One region of the Paenarthrobacter sp. YJN-5 genome, then DNA from elsewhere that is predicted to be linked to it. Evidence: riboswitches for the same ligand, from Rfam matches in the RefSeq annotation. Region 1 holds a riboswitch; each other region holds the start of a gene.
The links. Region 1 has a riboswitch for cyclic di-AMP ahead of HMI59_RS19140 (NlpC/P60 family protein). Riboswitches for the same ligand answer to the same signal wherever they lie in the genome.
Positions count from the first base shown of each region.

Region 2: it holds a riboswitch for cyclic di-AMP, as region 1 does, so the genes downstream of both, HMI59_RS16580 (M23 family metallopeptidase) here and HMI59_RS19140 (NlpC/P60 family protein) in region 1, are expected to answer to the same signal.
Region 3: it holds a riboswitch for cyclic di-AMP, as region 1 does, so the genes downstream of both, HMI59_RS25375 (M23 family metallopeptidase) here and HMI59_RS19140 (NlpC/P60 family protein) in region 1, are expected to answer to the same signal.

Region 1 is NZ_CP053544.1:4,136,325-4,142,091, forward strand. Features, by position in the region: gene HMI59_RS19135 (FAD-dependent monooxygenase) at 48-656, shown strand; gene HMI59_RS19140 (NlpC/P60 family protein) at 806-1,594, opposite strand; cyclic di-AMP (ydaO/yuaA leader) riboswitch at 1,598-1,760, opposite strand; gene HMI59_RS19145 (copper resistance CopC family protein) at 1,940-2,578, opposite strand; gene HMI59_RS19150 (NCS2 family permease) at 2,692-4,134, shown strand; gene hutG (formimidoylglutamase) at 4,210-5,157, shown strand; gene HMI59_RS19160 (hypothetical protein) at 5,223-5,732, shown strand.
Region 2 is NZ_CP053544.1:3,582,379-3,588,145, reverse strand. Features, by position in the region: gene HMI59_RS16600 (cold-shock protein) at 1-190, shown strand, start outside; gene HMI59_RS16595 (DUF3027 domain-containing protein) at 200-850, shown strand; gene serC (phosphoserine transaminase) at 923-2,053, opposite strand; gene HMI59_RS16585 (metal-dependent transcriptional regulator) at 2,391-3,086, shown strand; cyclic di-AMP (ydaO/yuaA leader) riboswitch at 3,315-3,558, shown strand; gene HMI59_RS16580 (M23 family metallopeptidase) at 3,563-4,393, shown strand; cyclic di-AMP (ydaO/yuaA leader) riboswitch at 4,533-4,699, shown strand; gene HMI59_RS16575 (C40 family peptidase) at 4,704-5,447, shown strand; gene HMI59_RS16570 (NlpC/P60 family protein) at 5,541-5,767, shown strand, end outside.
Region 3 is NZ_CP053548.1:17,280-23,046, reverse strand. Features, by position in the region: gene HMI59_RS25380 (SURF1 family protein) at 1-744, shown strand, start outside; cyclic di-AMP (ydaO/yuaA leader) riboswitch at 931-1,128, shown strand; gene HMI59_RS25375 (M23 family metallopeptidase) at 1,133-1,927, shown strand; gene HMI59_RS25370 (TrkH family potassium uptake protein) at 1,958-3,388, opposite strand; gene HMI59_RS25365 (vitamin K epoxide reductase family protein) at 3,476-4,144, opposite strand; gene HMI59_RS25360 (TlpA disulfide reductase family protein) at 4,186-4,797, opposite strand; gene HMI59_RS25355 (cytochrome c biogenesis CcdA family protein) at 4,836-5,585, opposite strand; gene lspA (signal peptidase II) at 5,589-5,767, opposite strand, start outside.

The sequences.
Region 1 (5,767 bases):
CCTGCCTTTGGGCACGTACGTCAAGGAGGAACCACGCAGTGTCACTCATGCCTGATTCCGCCACGGAGCGAACCACCACCGTGGTGATCGGAGCCGGACTCTCAGGCCTCGCCGTGGCCAGCGAACTCAGCCGCTACGGCGTGGGTTCGATCGTGGTGGACGGCTTCGGCCCACTGGCACAGACGGGTCCTTCCGTGCATACCGGCATGCTGCAACGGTGCGAGGTAGCCGATCCCGCTTCCATGCTGGAACGGAACCAGATCCTCCGCCACCTGCGGAACTACGCGGCCAGCCACCACCTGGATGTACGCAACACCACCAAGGCGGTCCGGCTGGACCTGCTCACGGCCGCAGAAACTCCCCTCGCATCCCCTCGGCAGTGGGCCGTCCACACAGCCCACGGCATTCTCCTTGCCGACCACGTCGTGGTGACGCGTTGCGCACAGAGCCAGTTGCGCAAAATGCTGGCCGAGCTTGGCATTGCCGTTGGTCAGAACCTCGTGGCCGCCATGCGCGCGGTGGGCATGCATCTGGTGGGAGTGGGAGAACTCATCACGCCAACCCCCAAGGAAGTCCTCCGCCAGGCCAAGGCGGTGGGGCAGGCCATCTCTTCGAAGGTGGCACTTCCAGCAGCGCCCGGCCTCGCGATCGCCTAAGCCCGGCAAGCCCGACAGCGGCACCAAGGCAGCCCTGAAACAGGGCCCTTGAAGCAGGGTCCCTTAAACCAAAAAGCTTAAAACCAAAAAACCGGCACCCCGGGAGGACGAATCCTCCGGGGTGCCGGCCTTTTTGTGAAGCGTGAAACTTATGCGCCGGCGCGGACGTACGTGAGCGGGCCGGTTGCGGTCAGCCAGCTGATCGGGTGGATGCCGGTCTGGTTACCGTTAATGCCACCGGAGATGGCCTGGCCATTGCCGATGTAGATGGCAACGTGGCCGGACTGGACGATCATGTCACCGGGCTGGGGATCGCTGACTACCTTGCCGTAGTTCATGAACTGCATGGGGGCAAGGTCGCCCACCGGGATACCTGCGGAGCCGAGGGCCTTTTCGACCATGGCGGTGCAGTCCTGCATGACACCGATCTGGGCGTAAGCCGAGGCAACCATGGCTGCGTTGACGCCGCCAACAGCGGGTGCCGGGGCAGGTGCTGCCGGAGCAGCAGCGGCAGGTGCGGAAGCAGCAACCGTGGCGGTAGCGGCAGGAGCTGCAGCAGCCTTGGCTGCGGCCTTCTTGGGAGCCTCAACAACCGGAGCCGGCTTCTCGATGACCGGTGCTGCTACGGAAGCAACAGCGGGACGCTCGAAGTTGACGGTGGCCGTTGCTGCGGCAGTGACAACCTTGTTGGGGGTTTCGGCAACGGTTTCAGCAACCGTGGCGGGGCTGGAGTCCCGCTGGACCGGAGCCTGTGCCGGAGTTTCGGCAGCGTGTGCAGCAATGGAACCGGTCAGGACAAGACCCGAAGCTGCAGCGATGACGGCTGCCTGGCGGCCGGCGCCTGAAGCGTTGCTGGCAACTGCCTTGGAGATGGAGATGAACGGATTGGGGCGTACGCTGTCCGCCTTACGACGGCCGCGAAGAATGCGTGAAGACATGAAAAAGCCTCTCCCGATGCCTGCGAGGTTAGCTGTCGGATTCGGATGGGAGTCACCCGGCCACTATCCACCGCTGTTCAGCGGAAGCTTCGTGGCTTCACCCCAAGGCGCGCTCATTGGCGGCCTAAAATGGGTTCCCCGTCTCTGCCGTAGGTATGTCTGCGAACGGATTCCGACCTGCGGCAGAGCTAGGCAATCAGGCCGGAAGTGCGCCGAATGCGGATCGGGCACAGGTACTACCGTACGCGATGATCACGGCAAAGTCACATTTAAGTAACGAGAAGTGGGCGTCAAGCGTGTCGCAGTAACCGTTTCGAGATTTTCGCAGGTATGTAGAAAACCCCGTCATTCCGCGGATTTATCGCCCTCGGCATCATTGGAAGCAGCCAATTTCCGACGGGCTGTAACGGCCAGGAAAATAACGAGCGCAACAGCTAATGCAGCAAACGCCACGATGCTCCACGGGAACGGCTGGGAGGCGTCCGGAGCCGGTTCGCTGACGGGGGTTCCGGGGGCCGCGGTTCCCGCACTCGGAACAGTGCCCGAACCTGCCTGGCCCGACGCGGACGGCGAGGCTACCGCGGTGGCGCCCTCCGACGTCGTGCTTCCTGCTGTTGCCGTGAATGTAAAGGTGCCCTCGATGGGGTGCGAATCGGAGCTGACGACGCGCCAAACCACCGTGTACTGGCCCGCCGGAGCGCCGGGACGCAGTTTTTGGACCGCCTGGTTGTCGATGATCTGCACGGCGCCGTCCGCCCAGTTCTCCCCGCCCGCGGTCACCGACATGCCCGAACCAATAGCCAGCGGCCGGTTATTGAACGTGACGGAGACCGATGCCGGAACTTCCGCAACCGTGGCTCCGCTGGCCGGACTCGTGGATTCTGCGGCGTCGTGCGCCGATGCCGGGGCGGCGCCGAAAAGCAGCGCCGAGGCGAAGGCGAGGGCAGCCACGACGGCGGCCAGGAGCGGGCGGATGGTGCGCATGGGGCGGTTTCTCCTAATGTTGGCTTCCTTACAGACTAGGCGAATCGTCAGGCCCTCCCGCACGGGCGGGCATAGGATTTGAGAGCACACTCACACGATCCCCGGAGACATCCATGCTTAAACAGGGTTCTGCAATCGACCGCTACTTCAAGATCTCCGAACGTGGATCCACGTATTCGCGGGAAATCCGTGGCGGCTTCGCGACCTTCTTTGCCATGAGCTACATCGTGGTCCTGAACCCCCTCATCCTGTCGGGGGCTGACTCGAGCGGGGCATCGCTGGGCTTCACGGCCGTCGCCGCCACCACGGCCTTCGTGGCAGGCATCCTGACCATCCTCATGGGTGCTTGGGCCAAGCATCCCTTTGCCGTAGCCACAGGCCTGGGCGTCAACGCGTTCGTGGCCGTCACCGTTGCCTCGCACCCGGGCCTGACATGGCCGGACATGATGGGCCTGGTGGTCCTCTCCGGCCTGACCATGCTGATCCTCGTCCTCACCGGGTTCCGGACCGCCGTCTTCAAGGCCGTCCCCGAGGCGCTCAAGACGGCGATCGTGGTGGGCATCGGCCTCTTCATTGCGCTGATCGGACTGGTCAACGCCGGCTTCGTGCGCCGCATTCCCGACGCCGCCGGAACCACCGTTCCGCTGGGCCTGGGCGTGGACGGCAAACTCCTGGGCTGGCCGACGCTGGTGTTCGCGGTCGGCCTGGTCCTCACCATCGCGCTGGTGGTGCGCAAGGTACGCGGTGCCATCCTGATCGGCATCATCGTCTCCACCGCGCTGGCTGCGATCCTTGAATTCACCCTGCATATCGGACCGAGCAACGACGGCACCACCATCAACCCCCGCGGCTGGTCGCTCGTGGCCCCCAAGGTGTCCGAGTGGGGCGCTCCGGACCTCTCCCTGATCGGCAAGGCCAACCCCTTTGGCGCCTTCGAACACCTTGGCTTCATCGGTGCCGCCCTGCTGGCCTTCGTGATCCTGCTCAGCATCTTCTTCGACGCCATGGGCACCATGGTGGGCCTGGCCAATGAGGCCGGAACCGTGGATGAGCACGGCAACATCCCCAATGTGGACCGCGTTCTCCAGGTTGATGCGCTCGGCGCGATTGTGGGTGGCGGAGCTTCGGTGTCCTCCAACCAGATCTTCGTCGAATCCGGCGCCGGCATTGGCGAAGGCGCCCGGACCGGCCTGGCCTCGATCGTCACCGGTGTCCTGTTCCTGGTGGCCATGTTCTTTACGCCGTTGATCAACCTGGTTCCCTTCGAAGCCGTTGCGCCCGCCCTTGTTGTGGTGGGCTTCATGATGGTTTCGCAGGTGGGCAAGATCGACTGGCAGGACTGGGGCGTCGGCATCCCGGCGTTCCTGACCATCGCCCTCATGCCGTTCACCTACTCGATCGCCAACGGCCTCGGCGCAGGCTTCATCTCCTACGTCCTGATCCGCACGTTCCAGGGCCGCGCCCGCGAGGTACACCCCTTGATGTGGGCTGTGGCTGCGGCATTCCTGCTGTTCTTCGGCATCGGCACCGTGGAGGAACTGCTCGGGGTGAAGTAGCCCCATTCCGGTATTTCAGACACTCCGGGCCCGGAACTGCTGGCATTGGCAGTCCGGGTCCGGTGTGCTTAATCCATGGAAACCAGCGCCCTCGCCGTAGACGTCACCCCCACCGCATGGACCGGCCGCTTCGACGGCGACGGCCCTGAGCACCGTCGGTGGTGGCAGGCTGTGGCTCCCCACGCTGCCGGGACCGCCGCTGCCGGCGTGCGCTCCGCCGTCGTACTGGGCTTCTGCAGCGACGCAGGGGTTCGCCGCAACAAGGGGCGGGTAGGTGCTGCCGCGGCTCCGGCCGCGATCCGTGCGGCGCTTGGTCCGCTGGCGTTCCACCTGGACCGGGAGGTGTTCGACGCCGGTGACGTGGTGGTGGAGGGCGACCAGCTGGAGGACGGCCAGGCACGCGCCGGACGTGCCATCTCCGGACTGCTCGACGCCGGCAACCTCACCGTTGTGCTTGGCGGGGGCCACGAAACCGCGTTCGCCAGCTACCTGGGGGTGGCCGGCTCCGAAGTCCTGCGCGGCAAACGGCTGGGTGTACTGAACCTTGACGCCCACTTTGACCTGCGCGACGAGCCCGTCCCGAGCTCGGGAACGCCGTTCCTCCAAATGGCCCAGGAGGAAGCCGCCGCTGGCCGCGAACTGCAGTACGCCGTCGTCGGTATTTCCGAACCCAACAACACGCGGACCCTGTTCGACACAGCGGAGCGGCTGGGCGTGAAGTACTTGTTGGACGAGGCATGCGCGCCGGAGGCCGTGGAGACGTTCGTGGCGGATTTCCTGGCGGGCATCGAGGTCCTTTACTTGACGATCGACCTTGACGTGATGCCCGCAGCGGTGGCGCCCGGCGTCAGCGCTCCGGCCGCGTACGGAGTGCCGCTCCCGGTGATCAGTGCCGTCTGCAAACAAGTGGCCGCCAGCGGGAAGCTTGTGCATCTTGATGTGGCGGAACTGAATCCTGAATTCGACATTGATGGGCGTACCGCGAAGGTGGCTGCTCGGTTGGTGAACACGCTGCTGGCCTAACTGTGTTTGGCTAACCCTTTTGCTGGGCACATCATCCCCATAGCCTTGTGGAGGGAAGGATGGCGATGAGCACGACTCCTGTGGATGTTCCGCGTAAGGGCACTGTCCGGAATAAGTGGACCTGGGTGGCCGGACCGGTGGCCGTTGCCCTGGGCCTGGGCGCCCACGTTGTTTCCGGTGGAAGCGCCCCGGCCATCCCCATCCTGCTGGGATTCGTGGCTTTGTCTGCCTTAGCGGCCCAACTGATCACGCACTGGATCCACGGCCCCATCTTGCTGCTGCTCATTTCCGGGGCGGCGCAGCAAGTGCTGTTCTTCGGCTTCGATGCCCTTGGTGGCTCCTTCCCCGGCCTCGGTTCCCTGGACCACCTGCACGGCACGGGGCAGATCCCCGCGGATCTCCCTGCCGCAGTGTCTGGTGGTGGCGCCGTCCACGGGGCGGACCTGATGCTCTACACCCACGCCGCCGCGGCCATTCTCACGTTGCTGATTGGCGCAGGCGTGGCGAAGCTGGGTGGGAGGACCGTGCATCCGCGCACCTTCCATACGGGGCAGCGCGCGGCGAATGTCACGTAGTCCGGCGAAAGCCTGCCATGGCCTCTTTCGCAGGA
Region 2 (5,767 bases), 550 kb from region 1:
GGACAAGACCCCCTCCATCGCCAAGGCCAAGCGTATGAACGCACGGGACCTCGCGCCGCTCGTCCAGGACCTGGTCACTGTGCTGGACAACCTCTCCGGCACGTTGTCCTCCGGAAAGTACCCGGAAGGCAATAAGGCGAAGGCAATCGGTACGGCACTGCGCAAGGTTGCCGACGAGCTGGAAGCCTAAGGAACAGCCATGACTTCCGAATCCGCACAGGATACGCAGGCCGCCGGGAACGCATCCAATGCTGCCTCCGCTGCCGAGGCTCCTGCCAACGGGGAGACCCCTGCGGGCGGGGCCGGCCCGGCAGCCAGGGAAGTCCCCGCGCGGAAGGGTGCTGCGCCGAAACCCCGCGCCGGAGTTCCGGTGTGGCGCACCGGTAAGCCGGACGCGTTCCTGGCTGCCGCCGTCGACGTGGCGCGGACAGCCGTGGAGGGTATCGCGAAGCCCGGCGAGGTAGGCGCCCACATCGGGGCCAAATCGGAGGGCGACCGCGTTGTCACCCACCTGTTCGAATCCAAGCTGCCCGGCTATGGCGGGTGGCAGTGGTACGCGGTGGTCACCCGGAACTCGCGTTCCAAGATTGTGACCGTGAGCGAGCTGGGATTGCTGCCCTCGGAGGACTCCATCCTCGCGCCCGAGTGGGTCCCGTGGGCCAAGCGGGTCCGGCCGGAAGACGAGACGCCGTTGGTCGAGGAGACCGCCGGAGAAGTTCCGGAAGAAGCCGTGCAGGCGGAAGAAGCTGAAGCCGAGGCTTCCAGGAATGAACCGGCCGAAGACGCGGACGATGCCGACGCGGACGCCGAGGACGCCGTGCGGGAGCCTGCAGACTCCCCGGAAGCCTGATCCACCAAGACTTTAAAAATAATCGGCGCCTGCCGGGAGCTTCTCCCGGCAGGCGCCGATTGTTTGTGGGGGCTACTTCTTCAGCTCGCCCACCACGTAGTCAATGCTGGCGAGCAGGGCGGAGACGTCGTCCGGTTCGATCGCAACGAACGTCGCGATCCGCAGCTGGTTGCGGCCCAGCTTGCGGTAGGGCTCGGTGTCAACCACGCCGTTGGCGCGCAGCACCTTGGCGATGGCTGCGGCATCGATCGAATCGTCGAAGTCGATGGTGGCAATGACGTTGGAACGCTCTTCGGGGTTGGCAACAAACGGAGTCGCGAATTCGGAGGACTCTGCCCACGAGTAGACGCGGCTGGCGGAATCCGCCGTGCGCTTGCTGGCGAAGTCAAGGCCGCCGTTGCTGTTGAGCCACTGGACCTGCGCATCCAGGGTTACCAGCGTGGAAAGCGAAGGCGTGTTGTATGTCTGGTTCAGCTTCGAGTTATCGATGGCGGTCTGGACGTCAAGGAAGTCAGGAATCCAGCGTCCGCTTGCCTTGATGCGGGCAGCGCGTTCAAGCGCCGCGGGGGAGAAGAGGCCGAGCCACAGGCCGCCGTCGGACGCGAAGTTCTTCTGCGGGGCGAAGTAGTAGACGTCGGACTCAGCCACATCCACGTCGAGGCCACCAGCCGCGGAAGTAGCGTCCACCAGCACCAGGGAACCCTCATCGGCGCCGGCAACGCGCTTGACCGGCGCAGCCACACCGGTGGACGTCTCGTTCTGCGGCCACGCATATACGTCCACGCCGGCTTCCGCAGCGGGAGCGGGGCGGGTCCCGGGCTCGGACTTGATGATGGAGGACTCGTCCAGGAACGGAGCCCTGTTGGTGGCGGCTGCAAACTTGGAGCCAAACTCGCCGAAGGACAGGTGCTGTGCCTTCTTTTCCACGAGGCCGAAGGCCGCGACATCCCAGAACGCCGTTGAGCCACCGACGCCGAGGACTACCTCGTACCCTTCAGGAGCACGGAAGAACTGGCTGAGGCCCTCACGAACGGAGCCTACGAGGTTCTTGACCGGGGCCTGGCGGTGGGAGGTGCCAAGGATGGTCTTCGATGCAGCGGACAGGGCTTCGATCTGCTCCGGGCGGACCTTGGACGGTCCGGCGCCGAACCTTCCGTCCTTGGGCAGCAGGTCGGCGGGAATGGTGATGCTGGTGTCGCTCACGCGTGGCTCCAATGTGTATCGGTCAAAGACGGGGAGGTGGCAGGTGGCATCAACTGCCCCTTCGACACCCCCAATTCTGCCTGAACAGGCGCGGGTGCGCGTACCCGGTGGTGTCATAGTCCGCCACGTGGAACGTGGTTGCGCGCGTTCCCGTCGTCAAGGGGGTGGAGGCAAGGTACCCGGAACCTTTGTGACCCTTTGAAAATTATCAAGAGTAATTCCAAATAAGCTAGGCTTGAGTACGCGTTCACAGGGTGGCGCAGGGGGACGTGCAGCCTCTACGGACGCGGTACGGTGGACATTACGCAAGAACTGCGTTCGAGGAGAGCTGAGCTGGATGACGGATCTGATCGATACCACTGAGATGTATCTTCGGACCATTTTGGAACTTGAAGAAGAAAACATCGTGGCTCTCCGCGCCCGCATCGCTGAGCGGTTGCGCCACTCCGGTCCTACGGTCTCCCAGACGATCGGACGCATGGAGCGCGACGGCCTGGTGGTGGTGTCCAATGACCGGCACCTGGAGCTCACGGAAGTCGGCCGCAAGCGCGCCACGGAGGTGATGCGCAAGCACCGCTTGGCTGAACGCCTCCTTGCCGACGTCATTGGCCTCGACTGGGCGTACGTCCATGACGAAGCGTGCCGCTGGGAGCACGTGATGAGCGAACGCGTGGAACGCAGGCTGTATGAACTGCTGGAGCATCCCACGCAATCCCCGTACGGGAACCCGATTCCCGGCCTGGAGGCCCTGGGCGGCCTCGCTGTCCAAGCTCCCTTCCGCCCGGACGTCAACCTCCTGCAGGCAATGGATGGTTACGCTGCGGACTCCCGCGTTGTGGTGAGCCGGCTCGCCGAGCCCATCCAGGTTGAGCCCGAACTCCTGACCCAGCTGGACGAGGGCGGCATCCGTCCGGGTGCGGCCGTTTCCCTGGAACGCGTGGGGGACTACATCTCCGTCCGGGTGCCGGGGATTGAAGGGGCCCTCGAGCTGCCGCCGGAAGTAGCTGCCCACGTATTCGTAGCAGTCGGCTAGCAAGCGAAAGCCGGCCGGCTGCAGGCGCTCACTCCATGTGGGCGCCTTTGCCTTGCCAGGGGCGTGGTTGATCTCACGTTGCACCGCCGCGCGGCGGTGTGACCTGCGGTTTCCGCGGATAGGTGATAAGGGGAGCAGTCAAAAGACGACCGCCCTGTAGATAACGAATTTATTACCGCGGGCCTTAATCCCCTATAGTTATCTACTAGCGCCGATATCAAAGCGTTACCTGATCTGGAGCCGAGCTCTGCCAGCAGATCAGGGGTGTTAAACATCTACTGGCAGAGGCGGGGGAACCACAATCGGCTGCCTAGAGAAGCAGCCTTGGGGTGAAGTCCGCAGCAGCAGTGCCTTACTTACGCAATTCCCTCCTGGGATACCTGTGTGCCGTGAGCGCTGCGTGCGGGCCGGGTCTTTGCACTCTCTGATCCGAATCCGACAGCTAACTTCGCAGGCTTTTGAGAGAGGAACAGAGTTTGACTTCGCAGAACGTCAGGGGCCGTCGACGCGCTACCGGCCCCGCTACTGAGCTGCGGCCAGCCCGCGTAGTATCGGAGATCCGGCCCCGCGACACCCAGCGTCAGGTGCGCCGCCGTAAGAGCCCGATGCGCCAGGTGGCCGATTTCGCAGCAGCCAGTGGTGTAGGGCAGAAGGCCGGCGTAGCACTCGCTGCTACCGGTCTTGCGCTCACTGTCGGCCTGCCTGCAACGAGTCCCGTCATGGCCACGTCCGAGTCCGGGCAGACTGAGGCCGCACTGGCTGTGGGCGGCGGGAGCCAGCCCGAGGTCTCCGCGGAAGCGTCCGCCAAGATCGACTTCAGCCGCGCCGCGGTGGCAACCAAGGCGGATCCCGACGGCAAGCTCAAGCAGTTGCTGAGCGCCCAGTCCGTAGGAAGCATCCAGGCCAGCTCCTCCAAGGGCACCATGGCCAGCCCCTTGGATACCCTCAGCACTGCATCACCGTTCGGCTACCGCATCAGCCCGCTGACAGGCGGCAGCGGCGATTTCCACCGCGGCCAGGACTTCGTGGCCCAGTGCGGCACGGCAGTCCACGCTGCTGCGGCAGGCAAGGTCACCTTTGCGGGTTGGCATGAATACGGTGGAGGCAACCGCGTGGTAGTGGACCATGGCAACGGCCTGGAAACCACCTACAACCACTTGTCGTCATTCAACGTCAAGGTCGGCGACACCGTGAATCGCGGAGATACCGTTGCCTTGAGCGGCACCACGGGCGCTTCCACCGGCTGCCACCTCCACTTCGAAGTCCAGGTCAACGGCGAAGTCGTCGACCCCATGGGCTGGCTCTAACCCGAGTTGATGGTCGTCTCTCGCATTCTTGACACGCCCCGTGATCTGAATGTGACATTTGCGTTCAACTGTTGTACCGTACAAAGCGCATCGGCTTTTTAGGGGGCCGATGCACTTGGGTGGATTGCCTAGCTCTGCCACCACTCAAGGTCCGTTCGCATAATTCGTCTGGCAGGGGCGGGGGAACCAATTTTGGTCTTCGAAAGAGGGCCTTGGGGTTAAGTCACAAACGCTTCCAACGGCGTGTGGCCGGATGACTCCCATCCGAATCCGACAGCTCACCTCGCAGGCATTGGGAGAGGCTACCTTCGTGTCATCACGCACTACTTCTGCGCGCCACCGCGCCCAGACGGTTACCCCGTTGAACACTCTTTCCAAGGCTGTTTCAGCGAATGCCGGAACCGTCGGCCGCCAGGCCGCAGTCCTTGCAGCAGCATCGGGCCTGGTCCTCAGCGTCGGCCTTCCTGCCCAGGCAGCGGATACTGACGTTTCCAAGGCTGAGTCCAGCGCACAGCAGCTGGTGACCACCGCCGTCGTCACGGCGGAACCAACCGCCACTGTTTCCTTTGAGAGCCCCGTTGTGGTTACCAAGGAAGCCCCCAAGATCCAGCGCGCTTCCCAGACCACGCAGCGCTCCCAGGCCAACGGCAACCAGAATGCCGGCCAGGGCGAGGCCGCAGTCACCGCCAAGTCCGCCGGCTCCAAGGATTCCGCAGCCAGCGCCGCGGCTTCGGGCCTCGCAGCAATCGCGTACACCGGCATCGGCCACCCGTACGTCTGGGGCGGCACCACCCCCAACGGTTGGGACTGCTCCGGCTTCACCCAGTGGGTTTACGCACAGGCCGGCATCAGCATTCCCCGCGTCAATGCATGGACCGCCATGAAGCCCACCAGCACTCCCGCTCCCGGCGACCTCGTCATGCAGAACGGCGGTGCCCACGTTGGTATTTACGTCGGCAACGGCATGATGGTCAGTGCCCTGAACCCCAGCCAGGGCACGCTGCTTCACTCGGTAGCTTCTACCGGAACCTCCTCCTTCTTCACCCTGCGCTAAGAACCGTCCAGGTAAGCCAGCGCGCCCCCAGGTGCTGGCCTGCCCATGACCCGCGTGCTTCCCAGCGGCACGCGGAAACGAAAAGAGATCATCATGACCAGTGCAAACAAGGTTGCGCGGCACCGGGCCGAGGCTCCCAAGACCAGCTCACTTGCCGTGATTGCAAAGGCAGTTTCGGTGAACGCCGGTGGCGTCGGCCGCCAGGCAGCAGTGATCGCCGCGGCTTCGGGCTTGGTCCTGACCAGTGGCGTTGCTGCCAATGCGGCGGATACCAATGTGGATCGCGAGTCCACCTCAACCACCTCCCTGGACATCCAGTC
Region 3 (5,767 bases), on a different replicon from region 1:
CGCCGGAACCAGGCGGTCGCGGAGATCCGCAGGGTCCAGGAAAACTACGACAAACCACCGGTTCCCTTCGCTGAGGCCCGGGCACACTTCAACAATCCCGCACCCGACGCCAAATGGATGACCGTAGCCGTGGAAGGCCGCTACCTGCCCCAGGACCAGCGGATCATCCGCAACCGGCCCAACAATTCCGCGCCCGGCTACGAAGTCGTCGTTCCCTTCCGGCTCGCCACCGGCGAAACCATCGTCATCAACAGAGGGTGGCTGCCGATCGGGAACCAACGCCCCGGTTACCCGGACAGCGTGCCCGCCCCACCGGAAGGGCAGGTCGAGGCCGTTGTCAGGATCAAACCGGCCGAACCGGACCTGGGCCGTGACGCTCCCGCCGGCCAGCTGGCCAGCATCGACCTGGCCGGCTACCAGCAGGAAATCGGTTACCCCCTCATGACCGGCAGCTACGGCCTGATGGCCTCCGAATCCCCGCAGCCGGGAAACCTGCCGCAGCCCTTGGCCGCCCCGGCCGTGAAGGAAGGATCCAATCTTTCCTACGCCCTGCAATGGATCACCTTCGGGATCCTGGCTTTCGTCGGCTTCGGCTATATGGCCCGGCAACACGCCCGCATCAGGGCCGAGGAACACGACCAACCCGACGGGCAAGACCGGGAGGAACTCCGCTCCAAGCCGTCCCGGCGGGACCGCAGGGGAGCCGAAGAGGAAGATGCCCTGCTGGACTCCATGGGCCTTTGACTGGGCCACCGGGCACGAAGGACTACGGGCCGCCTCGACTGATCATCTGAAGATTCCTTCAGGTATGGTGGATTCCAAGCGCGGCCCGGCCTGTCGTGGCACGTCATGGACTGGCTTGGTCACGGAATTGTAACGATCGGGCTTTGTCGCTACTATTGATTCAGGTTTTTCTGTAATAAAAGCCTTTGATGCCGCACGCTGAACCCCGCCGGTGGCATTGATCGACGATCTTTTCCGCGGCGGGGGTGGAGGACCCAGAACCGGCAGCCAATCTGCCTTGGGGTGAAGCCGTGCGTCGAGGGCCAGAGGGCAATCGATGCGCGGCCGGGCTTGTTCCTTGGCCCGAACCCGACAGCTAACTTCGCAGGCGGATCGAAAGGATCCTTGCGTGGCAACTTCATCTCCCCGTGGCCGCCGCCGGAAACCCACCACCGCCATCATGGCGTTGTCGGCCTCCCGGACCGCGGCCGCCCGAACACCCCGCCACGCCTCAGCCAGCGGCATGACCTGGAGCCGGGGCAAACAGGTGACAGCCGCGACGACCTTGGGCGTGGCCACGGTCCTCACCGTCGCGCTGACCGCCGCGCACGCCAACCCGGCTCCCACCGCCACCACCGAACAGGTGGCAGCTTCCGCGGCAACGGCCGCGCCGGTGCAGGCCTCGGCGGGGGCGTCGATCAGTTTCGAACGCCCGGGGGTCACCACTAAGGCGGCCCCGCCCGCGAAGGCGCCGGTAGCGGCGGCCGGTGCGGTGGCTGCCCCCAAGGGAGCCAGCACGTCCCCTGCTGCGTCCTCGGGCCGGCTCGGAGCGCCGTTGGCCAGCATGTCCATTGCGTCGCCGTTTGGCATCCGAACCAGCCCGATCACCGGAACAGGTGAACTTCACACCGGCCAGGATCTCGTCGCGGCCTGCCAAACCGCGGTGTTCGCTGCGGGCGCCGGGACCGTTGTGGAGGCCGGCTGGTCACCCTATGGCGGCGGAAACCGGATCGTGGTCGACCACGGCAACGGACTCAAAAGCACCTACAACCACCTGGCCGCCATCGAAACCGCTGTGGGCGCGACCGTCGGCGCGGGCCAACGGATCGCAGCGGCCGGGACCACCGGAAACTCCACCGGCTGCCACCTGCACTTCGAGGTCCTGCTCAACGGACAGACCGTCAACCCCCAGGGATGGCTCTAACCCCTGGCTCCGGTGCCTGCCGTCAGGTTCTCAGCCAATGATGGGTCGCTCTTCCGGGTAGTGGAACAGCTGGCTGCGCTGGCGCAGGGCCAGGCCCGCAGCAAGGGTGACAGTCCCCAACCGGCCGGCGAACATGAGGGCTGTGAGGACGTAAACGCCCGACGGCGGCAGCTCGGCACTGAGGTTGGTGCTCAGTCCCACGGTGGCAAAGGCGGAAATGGTTTCAAAGAGCACCCTGTCCAGTGAAGCGCCGCTGATGGAAAGCAACAGGAATGCGGCGACGGAGACCAGGGTGGCTCCGGCAACGATCACCGAGATGGCCACCCGCATGGTGCCTTGGGGGATGGTGCGGCCGTAGACCTTGACGTCGGCGTCGCCTCGGGCCTCGGCAACAATGGCGAGGAACATGACGGCAATGGTGGTCACTTTGATGCCACCGGCCGTGGAGGCGGAGCCGCCGCCGGCGAACATGAGCGCATCCGTGAGCAGCATGGTGGTGGGCTCCAGCTGGTTCTGGTCCACCAGGTTGAACCCGCCGGACCGCGTCATCACGGACGCGAACAGCGAATGGACAACTTTCTCGCCGGCCGTCATGGTGCCGATGGTCCGGGTGTTGTCCCACTCCATCAGGGCCCAGAGGACGGTACCTGCGAGCAGCAGGATGAAGGACACCTGGATGGTGAGCTTGGTGTGGAGGTTCCACTTCTTCCAGTTCAGGCCGTTTTGCTGGAGGACCATCACCACGGGAAAGCCGAGGCTGCCCAGGAAAACGCCCAGCATGAGCGGGATGAGGATCCAGAGGTCTGTCTCGTACGGGACAATGCCGTCGGAGTGGGGCGTGAAGCCGGCGTTGTTGAAGGAGGAGATCGAGTAGAAGACTCCGTGCCAGACCGACTGCCAGAACGGTTCGCCCAGGAGCATGAACCGGGGAATCAGGGCCAGGGCAAGGGCGGCCTCGATCACCACGGACGTGACAATGACGATCCGCAGGAGGGTACCCACTTCGCCGAGCCGGCCCGCGTTGTTCATGGCTTCCTGGGCAATGAGTTTGCCACGGACACCCAGCCGCTTGCTGACCATGAGGGCCAGCAGGGAGGCGAGGGTCAAGGTACCCAAACCACCCACGAAGATGCCTATGAGGATGACCAGTTGCCCGAAGAAGGACCAGTGCGTGGCCGTTGATACCACCGTCAGGCCCGTGACGCAGACGCTGGACACTGCCGTGAACATGGCCTGGTGCAGGGGCGTGGATTCACCCGATGCGGAGGAAGCCGGCAGGGACAGCAGGCCGGTAAAGAGCAGGATGACGAAAACGAAGACCGTGAACGCCAGACGGGCCGGGTTGGTGTTCGCGATCGAGTCGACAAAATCACGCAGTCCGGTGAGGACGGTGGGCCGGTCGGGCCCGGGGACCGGCCGCGGTCCGGGACGGTGGTGATCCGGGCGTTGCTTCTGCTCCATGCGCGGTGGTCCTTGTCCTTGGTCGTGAGGGGCACTGCCCGTCACAGGAGATTCCCTCGATGGCCGCCGCGCAGCGGGGTGGGGCTGCTAAAGGCCGGGGGTGCCCACGAAGACGTGGAGGAAGGCGAAGAAGATGCTCGCCGCGACGGCCACGTACAGCAAGGCGGTCATGACCCAGCCCGATTCGCCGACGACGCGCGCCGCCCGGGCGGGGAGGGTGATGATGCCGTGGGTGATGTTCCGTGCGGTGACCCAAACGAACAGCGGAATCATCACCGCCCAGACGACCATGCAGAACGGGCACAGGACGTGGATCGCGTACAGCGCCTGGGACCAGAGCCAGATGACGAAGGCGAAGCCCAGCGTGACACCGGCTTGGAGTCCGAGCCAATACCAGCGCGCGAAGACCGCCCCGGACAGCAGGCCCGTGCCGGTGGTGATGATGACAGCGAACGCCACGATCCCGATGAACATGTTGGGAAACCCGAAGACCGAACTCTGCCAGGTCTGCATGACCTGGCCGCAGGAGATCCAGGGGTTGATGTCGCAGACGGTCTCATAACCGGGGTTGCTCAGTTTCTGGAGTTTCTCCAGGACCAGGATCCCGGAGGCCAGCCAGCCAAGGACGCCGGCAACGACGAGGAGCCACCCGAAGGGCTTGTCGCGGGTCATCAGCACGGGTGCGGCGTCTCTGGCGGCCGCCGGGGCGGTGTCCCCGGCGGGGCCGGTGCCGGTCGGGGGTGTGGTGGTCGTCATCGTGGGGTGTCTTTCGTCGTTGCTGCCGGGGGTGGACCGGTTCAGGTTCCGGCCGCGGCTGAGGTGATCAGGGCCTTCAGGGTGCCCTTCTGGGTTGCTCCGAGGATGCGGGCGCTGACGCGTCCTTGCTTGTCCAGGACCAGCGTCGTGGGCACCGCCCGGGGCGGGACATACTCTGTCATGGCCAGCAGGACGGCCCCGTCGCTGTCATCAAAGCTCGGGTAGGCGATGTTGAAGGTCCGTTCGAAGGCCGCGGCCGTGGCGGCGTCGTCGCGGACGTTGACGCCGTAGAACAGCACGCCCTGGTCTTTGAACTCTGCCGACAGGGCTGCCAGGTCCGGTGCTTCCACGCGGCAGGGGGCGCAGGCCGCGTACCAGAAGTTCAGGACGACCACCTTGCCTTCCCAGTCCCGTGCATTGACTTTTTCCCCGCTGAACAGTTCACCTTCCAAGGTGACGGGGGCTCCGCGGGACCCGGGAGGGTATTCGTTGACCGAACCGTCACCGGCTATGTAGTTCTTGTTGTCTCCGGCGTTGGCCTGTTGGGCCAGGTTGTCCTTGGACCCGCAGCCGGCCAGGGCCAACACGGCCACGCCGAGGCCGAGCACGGTACGGCGTCCGGGGCGGGGATTGGGTGGGAACTGTGGGGTCATCGGTTGTGGCCTTTGCATCTTCCAGGTTTTTCAGCGGGTTAGACGGGCATGAGGAAGGTCCCGGCAAGGTTTTGGAGCTGGTAGATCCATTTCACCCAGATCCCGGAGACCATCAGGATGCCCAGGATGATGAGCATGACGGCGCCGCCGATGTTGACGGCCCGGATGTGCCGGCGGATGACCGCGAGGGCTTTGGACACCCAGTTCAGTCCGAGGGCGACGAGCAGGAACGGGATACCGAGTCCGAGGCAGTACACGAAGGCCAGCAACGCCCCGCGCCAGGCGTTCGCCGACGTCACGCTCAGGCTCAGCACGGCGCTGAGTGTGGGGCCCATGCAGGGCGTCCAGCCCAGCCCGAACACGACACCGAGTAGCGGAGCGCCGGATAACCCGCCGCTTCCGGGCAGTTTGAACTTCCGGGTCTGCTGCAGCCAGGAGAACCGTCCCAGGAGCACCAGGCCCATCAGGATCACAATGACGCCCAGGACACGCATGAGTGGGTCCTGCCAGCGCAGCAGCCAGGACCCGATGGCCCCGAACGCCGCCCCGTACAGGGTGAACACGGCCCCGAAGCCGAGGATGAACAGCGCCACCCCGGCCAGGACGCGGCGCCTGTTCCTGGGCTGGGCCGGGTCCGTGAGCCCCGAAACGAACCCGAGGTAGCCTGGCACCAGGGGGAGGATGCAGGGGGAGAGGAAGGACACCAGGCCTGCGACGGCGGCCAGCGGCAGGGCCAGGACCAGGGCCCCGGAGACCACCGTGGAGGCGAAGAAGTCACCGATACCCATGGATCAATGACCGTCCCGGGTCGCAGCGGGAGTGCGCAGGTACCCCAGGATCAGCAGACCGACTCCGCCGACAACGAACACGTCGGCGAGGTTGAAGGTGGGGAACCAGCCGGTGTGGAGGTAGTCAACGACGCCCGCCCCGTCCAGGCGGTCGATCAGGTTCCCCAGCGCACCGCCCAGAA